Regions from separate parts of the Gemmata algarum genome, predicted to be linked through region 1. Evidence: riboswitches for the same ligand, from Rfam matches in the RefSeq annotation. Region 1 holds a riboswitch; the other holds the start of a gene.
The links. A riboswitch is a leader RNA that binds a small molecule or an ion and turns the genes downstream of it on or off. The one in region 1 is predicted to bind cobalamin.
Positions count from the first base shown of each region.

Region 2: linked by a shared signal. The riboswitch ahead of R5W23_RS18930 (DUF6580 family putative transport protein) and the one ahead of R5W23_RS16045 (ribonucleoside-diphosphate reductase subunit alpha) in region 1 are both predicted to bind cobalamin.

Region 1 covers NZ_JAXBLV010000180.1:66,543-70,202, reverse strand. Annotated here, with positions in the region: gene R5W23_RS16045 (ribonucleoside-diphosphate reductase subunit alpha) at 1-2,181, opposite strand, end outside; cobalamin riboswitch at 2,393-2,602, opposite strand.
Region 2 covers NZ_JAXBLV010000189.1:158,144-161,803, reverse strand. Annotated here, with positions in the region: gene R5W23_RS18940 (ABC transporter ATP-binding protein) at 1-630, shown strand, start outside; gene kdsB (3-deoxy-manno-octulosonate cytidylyltransferase) at 710-1,471, shown strand; cobalamin riboswitch at 1,504-1,695, shown strand; gene R5W23_RS18930 (DUF6580 family putative transport protein) at 1,814-2,356, shown strand; gene R5W23_RS18925 (cobalamin-binding protein) at 2,368-3,315, shown strand; gene R5W23_RS18920 (Dph6-related ATP pyrophosphatase) at 3,312-3,660, shown strand, end outside.

The DNA of each region.
Region 1 (3,660 bases):
CTTGAGCCCCTTCTTCCACGCGTGCATGTACATCGACGACATCTTGCCGATGGTCGGGCTCTCCAAGAACAGGTTCAGCGACTGGCTCTGATCAATGAACGGCCCGCGCTCGGCGGCCATGTCGATGAGCCCCCGCTGCGGCACCTCCCACGCCGTCCGGTACACCGCGCGCAGCCCCGCGGGCAGTTCCGCGAGCGCCTGCACCGAGCCGTCGGCGAGCTTGATCTTCGTTCGGACCGCGTCCGTCCACAGCCCGAGCGCCTTGAGGTCGTCTACAAGGTAACGGTTCACCTGAAGGAACTCGCCGGACAGCGTCTCCCGCTTGAACAGGTTCGACACCTGCGGCTCCACGCACTCGTAGGCGCCCACGATCGACGCGATGGTGGCCGTCGGCGCGATCGCGACCAGCAGCGAGTTGCGGAGCCCGGTCGTGCGCACCCGCTCCCGCAGCGCCGCCCAGCGGGCCGGGTCGGTCGGCTCCACGCCCCACAGGTCGAATTGAAGTACACCGGTCGCGGCGCGGGTGCTTGCGAACGACGGGTGCGGCCCCCGCGCCGCCGCCAACTCGCAGGAGGTCGCCAGCGCGTGGTAGTAAATCTCTTCCTGAATGCGCCGGGACAGCTCGCGCGCGGCGGGGGCGTCGAACGGCAGCTTCAGTTTGAAGAACACGTCCTGAAGCCCCATCACCCCGAGCCCGACCGGCCGCCACCGGGCGTTCGACGCCGCGGCCTCCGGGGTGGGGTAGAAGTTCACGTCCACGACGCGATCAAGGAACCGCACCGCCGTGCGGACCGTCTCGGCCAGCGCCGCGAAGTCGAACCCGTCGCGCGTGACGTGCCGGGCCAGGTTCACCGAACCGAGATTGCACACCGCGGTCTCACCGGCCGATGTCACCTCGACGATCTCGGTACACAGGTTGGAACTGTGGACGACGGCGCCCGGCTCGGCGGTCTGGTTGCACGCGCGGTTGCAGGCGTCCTTGAAGGTCATCCACCCGTTGCCGGTCTCGGCCAGCGTCTTCATCATCCGCGCGTACAGGTCGCGGGCCGGCACCGACTTCACGGCCAGCCCCTTCGCCTCGGCCTCGGTGTAGGCCGCGTCGAAGGCGGCGCCGAACAGGTCGGTCAGGTGCGGGACGGCTTTCGGGTCGAACAGCGACCACGGCTCGCCCGCCTCGACGCGCCGCATGAACAGGTCCGGCACCCAGTTGGCGAGGTTCAGGTTGTACGTGCGCCGGGCCGGGTCGCCGGTGTTGTCGCGCAGCTCCAGGAACTCTTCCACGTCCGCGTGCCACGTCTCCAGGTACACGCAGCACGCGCCCTTGCGCTTCCCGCCCTGGTTCACCGCCGCCACCGACGAGTCGAGCGTCTTGAGCCACGGGACGATGCCGTTGCTGTGCCCGTTGGTGCCGCGGATCAGCGACCCGCGCGAGCGGATGCGGTGGTACGCCAGCCCGATCCCGCCGGCAAACTTCGACAACTTCGCAACGTCGGCATATCGGTCGTAAATGGCTTCGAGGGCATCGGCGGGAGAATCGAGCAGGTAGCACGAGGACATCTGCGGACGTGCGGTGCCGGAGTTGAACAGCGTCGGGGTGCTGGGCAGGTAACGGTGCGCGGACATCAGCCGGTAGAGTTCGATCGCGTCCGCGGCGGACTCGGCCAGCCCGCAGGCCACCCGCAGGAAGAAGAACGCCGGCGTTTCGATGACGTGGCGCGTGTCGGGGTGCCGGAGCAGGTACCGGTCGTACACGGTGCGCAGCCCGAAGTACTCGAACAGGTCCGGCGCGGGCTCGGCGGCGGCGGCGTTGAGCTTGCGGGCGTTGGCGGCGACGAACGCCATCGTACCTTCGGCGACCAGCCCGTGCCGGTACCCGGCCGCGATCGACTGCGAGAACGAATGAACGTCCTGGTTGGCGACTTCCTTATCGACGTAGGTCGCGAGCAGCCGTGCCGCGAGCCGCGAGTATTCCGGCTCTTCCGAAATGAGTCCGGCGGCGGTCTGGATCGAGAGCCGGTCGAGTTCGGCGGTGGTGGCCCCGTCGTACAGCCCGCCGATGGTCTTCACCGCGACCCGCATCGGGTCCACGCCGGGGAGCCCGCCGCTGCACCGCTGCACCGCGCGGACGATCTTGTTCACGTTAACGTCTTCGAGCGCGCCGCTCCGCTTGCGGACCTGCATGAGCGACGGCGAATCGGGGAGCCGCGGGCGCCCCGCGGGCGGGGGAGTGATTGTGAGGTCGATGGCGGGGGTGGTCACGGCTCTCTCCCGGTGAACGCGGTGCGCGCGGGGAAAGAGCACAGGCGGATGGGTACGTGCGCGAGCGCACGGATGCCGGCCGCCCGCCGCCTTCCCCTCGAAGGCACGGGTGTGTCCGCGCGGCGCAGGGTGTGCGCGGCGCGGGTCGGCGGCAGGTCTTCGGACTTCGGGCCGGTGCGGCGAACCGCACACCTACTGGCCGTCGCTTCCCGGCCCACCTGGGCCAGTGCGTGTGACGGCGGTCGTTCCCGTTACCGCTGCGTGGGGCAGTCCCGGATTTCCACCGGGTTCCCTTTTAGTCAGCCGCGCGAGGCGCGGCCGAACCGACGACAGGCACCATCATCGGCGTTCCGCGCTGCCGGCCGCAACCAAATCCGCGGGCCGTGGCAAACGCGGCGCCGCGGGTGCAAGGCAGGCAAGCCGTGCGCGTTACGCGGGCCGGAACCGGTTGCGGCGCTGTAACGGGGGTTAGGCGTTCGGCCTGTGAAAATGTCCCCGGCCCCGAAGGCAACCTACCCCCCGGCCCCCTCGCCGTGCTCGCCGGCCCGGTCCGCAGAGCTTCCGTGGGCCGGCGGGAAGGGAGGGGGTGGCGCGGGGAGGAGTGATCCCGGGGCGTGCAGAGCACGCGGGCTCTGCCTTGAGTGTGGTCCGCTCGCTCCGCGAGCGGTGCTCCGCGTATCACTTGACCGGTACGCAATGCCCCCTCACGAACTCGCAACCGCTCGCGGAGCGAGCGGGCCACACTCAAGGCCAAAGGCGACCCACCCCCAGCCCCTCCCTGAAGGGAGGGGAGGAAGGCATCGGCACACCGATTCCGCTTCGGGTGCGCGGTGGCTTTAGCTCCCCCTCCCTTCAGGGAGGGGGTCGGGGGGTGAGTTTTCGCCCCGCGTGCGCATGTCGCCCCGGGACCACGCCTCCCGGCGCCACCCCCTCCCTTCCCGCCGGCCCACGGAAGCTCTGCGGACCGGGCCGGCGAGCACGGCGAGAGGGCCGTGGGGTCGGTCTCCCCGGTCACGCGCGGTCACCCGGCCACACCCGTCTTCCCCCCCGTAACACTGGGCCGCCCCCGCGCGTGTAACGAGCGCCCGCCGACGTTACACCGGCGAGAAGATGTTCGATCGATGAAAACAGGAACAGCGGTGACCACTATGACCGGTGTGAACCGGGCAGCGCCCGGCAGGACTTACGGCGCCCCCCCCCGGCGGCGCGGGGTGACCGAGGTGGCCGGTGCCATCGGCCGGAAGGTCCCCCGGTGTCGGGCGCGGCGTCCCGCAGGAGCAGTTGGATGACGGAACCGGTCCCGGCGCGGCGGTTCGGGCGCGTGGCGTACCACCTCCCGTTCGCGCGACTGATCCGCCCGCACACGGCCCAGGAGCACGACGGCCGGGCGGCCCGCATCCG
Region 2 (3,660 bases), on a different contig from region 1:
CTGGGCGTGCGCGCCGGGCAGCACGTGGCGATCACCGGCCCGTCCGGGTGCGGCAAATCGACGCTCCTGAACCTGCTCGGCGTGCTCGACACGCCCGACGCGGGGGAGGTGTACTACCGCGGCGAGCCGCTCTCGAAGGACCACAACCTGAACCACTTCCGCGCCCGGCAGATCGGGTTCGTGTTCCAGTCGTTCTTCCTGATCCCGACGCTGACGGCGAAGGAGAACGTGCAGGTGCCGATGTTCGAGGGGCCGGCCCTTTCCGCCCGGGCGCGGGCGAAGAAGGCCGAGGAACTGCTCGAACTGGTCGGGATGCTCAAGCGGGCGAACCACCTGCCGGTTCAGCTCTCGGTGGGCGAGCGGCAGCGGGTGGCGCTGGCCCGGTCCCTGGCGAACGACCCCGCGATACTGCTGGCCGACGAGCCCACCGGTAACCTCGACTCCGACAACGCCGTCAAGGTGCTCGACCTGTTCGCGTCGCTCCAGAAGGCGCGCAACCTCGCGCTCCTGGTGGTCACCCATAGCGACGAAGTGGCCCAGCGCGCCGACCGCGTGATCCGCATGAAAGACGGGCGCGTGGTGAGCGACTCCGCGAACGGCCGCGCCGCGCCGGCCGGCGGGCCGGGCTGACGGTTGGCGCGGTTCGCCTTGTCCGCTGGCGGTTGTGGGTTTAATCTCCGGGCGCTCGACGGACCCGGAGGTGAGCCCGATGCGCGTCGCGATTGTGATTCCGGCCCGGTTCGCGTCCTCGCGACTGCCCGGCAAGCCCCTGCTGAGGGACACCGGCAAGTACCTGATCCAGCACGTTTACGAGCGGGCGTGCGAGACGAAGTGCGCCGACACGGTGGTCGTGGCGACCGACCACGAAGACATCCGCGCCGCGGTGGCCAGTTTCGGCGGGCGGGTCGCGATGACCCGCGCCGACCACCCGTCCGGCACCGACCGCGTGGCCGAGGTCGCCGCGACCCTCACGGCGGACGTGGTCATTAACGTGCAGGGGGACGAACCCCAACTGGAACCGGACGCGATCGACCTGTTGGCCGACCTGATGCGTGACGGGTCCGACATGGCCACCCTGGCGGTGCCCATTCCGGACCTCGAAGCGTATCGCAACCCCAACGTGGTGAAGGTGGTGTGCGACGACCGCGGGCGGGCGCTGTACTTCTCGCGCTCGCCGATCCCGGCGGTGCGGGACGACGAGCCGGATTTCGCCGCGCGCCCGGCCCGGTTCCTCCAACACCTGGGCGTGTACGCGTACCGCCGCGAGTTCCTGCCGCGGATCGCCGCGACGCCGGCGCACCCGCTGGAACAGTCGGAGAAGCTGGAGCAGCTCCGCGTGCTCGGCACCGGTGGTACGATCAGCGTCGGGGTGGTGGCGCACGCGCACCGCGGGGTCGATACCCCCGCGGACTACGCCGCGTTCGTGCGGTGGTACCGCTCGGCGGATAGCGGCGTTCGTCGCGCGGCGTGACCGCGTGGCCGATCCGTCGGCGGGCGCATAAGTCAGATTCGTCTCGACAGGTTCGCGCCCGTGGGCGGCGCGACGAAAAGGGAAGCCGGTGCGATTCCGGCGCAGGGCCGCTGCTGTGTTCGGCCAGGGTTCGGGCACCCGCCACTGTGATTCGTCACGGGAAGGCCGCCCGCCGCCCGCTACGAGCCGTAAGCCAGAAGACCTGCCTGTCGTTCACCCGTTCGGTGCCTCGGAACCAGGCGACCGGCCGACAGGCGCTCCGTGCGCGTGCGCACCCGTTTGTCCGCTTTTGCCCCTCCGCAGGCACCCGGTTCGCCCGTCCCGGCGAACAAGGAGCCGTGCGTGTTCACCGACTACCAGTCCCGTTTGCCGCGCGTTCTTCTGCTGCTGTCGCTGGTTGCGGCCGCGGCTCTTGTGCGCCAGCTCTCGCACCCGCAGAACTTCACGCCGGTCGGGGCGCTGGCGATCTTCGCCGGGGCGTGCTTCGCCGACCGGCGGCTTGCGGTTCTGGTTCCGCTCGCCGCTTTGGTTCCCGGCGACCTCGCTGCCGGGATGCACGTGCTCGTGCCGGCCGTGTACGGGAGCCTCGCGCTGAACGTGTTACTGGCGCGCCGGCTGCGGAAGGGCCGGACGGCGGCCTCGACCGCGGCGGTCACGCTCCTCGGGGCGGTCCAGTTCTTCGTCACCACCAACTTCGCCACCTGGCTGGTTTTCTACCCGCACACGCTCGGCGAACTGGTGTCGTGCTACGTCGCCGCGGTTCCGTACTTCCGCAACACCCTGCTCGGGGACGCGACGTTCGTGGCGCTGCTTTTTGGCGCGCTGGCCCTGGCCGAGCGCGCGCTCCCGGCCGTCCGCGAGCCCGTGCCCGCGGCGGCCAACTGACGGAGGCGGTCGTGCGAATCGTGTCCCTGCTCCCCAGCGCCACCGAGATCGTTTGCGAACTCGGGCTCGGTGATGCGCTCGTGGGGGTGACTCATGAGTGCGACTACCCGGCGTTCGTGACCGCGCTTCCCAAAGTGACCCGCACGCTGATCCCGCACGATGCCACCAGCCGTGAGATCGACGCCCTGGTGCGCGAGCGTCTGCAAACGCAACGGGCGCTCTACACACTTGACCTGCCGACGCTGGAGCGCTTGAAGCCGGACCTGATTGTGACCCAGGCGCTGTGCGACGTGTGCGCGGTGGCCGAAGCCGAGGTGACCGCGGCGGCCTGTACGCTGCCCGGCCGGCCGCGGGTCGTGAACCTCGAACCGACCTCGTTGGGGGACGTGTTCGACACGTTGCACTTGGTCGCCGACGCGGCGGGCGTGCCCGCACGGGCGGACCTCGCCGTGGCCGCGCTGCGTGAACGGATCGGGGCGGTCGCTAAGCGTTCGGAACAGGTGACCGCTCGCCCCCGGGTGGTCGTGCTGGAGTGGCTCGACCCGCCGTTCAGTTGCGGGCACTGGACCCCGGAACTGGTTCGACTGGCCGGGGGCGACGAGGTGCTCGGCGTGTCCGGGGGGCCGTCGCGCACGCTCGCCTGGGCGGACGTGGTCGCGGCGCGGCCGGACGTGCTGCTGGTTGCGTGCTGTGGCTTCTCGCTGGAGCGGACGCTCGTCGATCTTCCGGCGTTCCGGGACTGCCCGGGGTGGGAGGCGCTTCCGGCGGTTCGTTCCGGGCGGGTGTACGTCACCGACGGTAATGCGTACTTCAGTCGGCCCGGGCCGCGCCTCGTGGACAGCGCCGAGATCGTCGCTCACGCGCTTCATCCCGCCCTTCACCCGCTCCCCGCGGGGTTGCCTGCCGCCCGCCGGCTGACGCGCGAAGAGATCGAGAACGTTCGGCCGGTGAGCGTATGAGGCCGAAGGTCCTGTTGTCGTGGAGTTCGGGCAAGGACTCCGCCTGGGCGCTGCACGTTCTGCGACAGCGCGGTGAGGTAGAGGTTGTTGGGCTGGTGACCACCCTGAACGAGGCGTTCGGGCGGGTGGCGATGCACGGCGTTCGGGCCGAACTGGTCCGCGCGCAGGCCGAGGCCGCCGGGCTACCGCTGTGGACGGTCCCGTTGCCGTGGCCGTGCTCGAATGATCAGTACGAGAGCCGGATGCGCGGGCTCGTGGAACGTGCGAGAGCCGCGGGCGTCAGCGGGCTCGCGTTCGGTGACCTGTTCCTGGCCGATGTCCGCGCCTACCGCGAGCGGCAGTTGG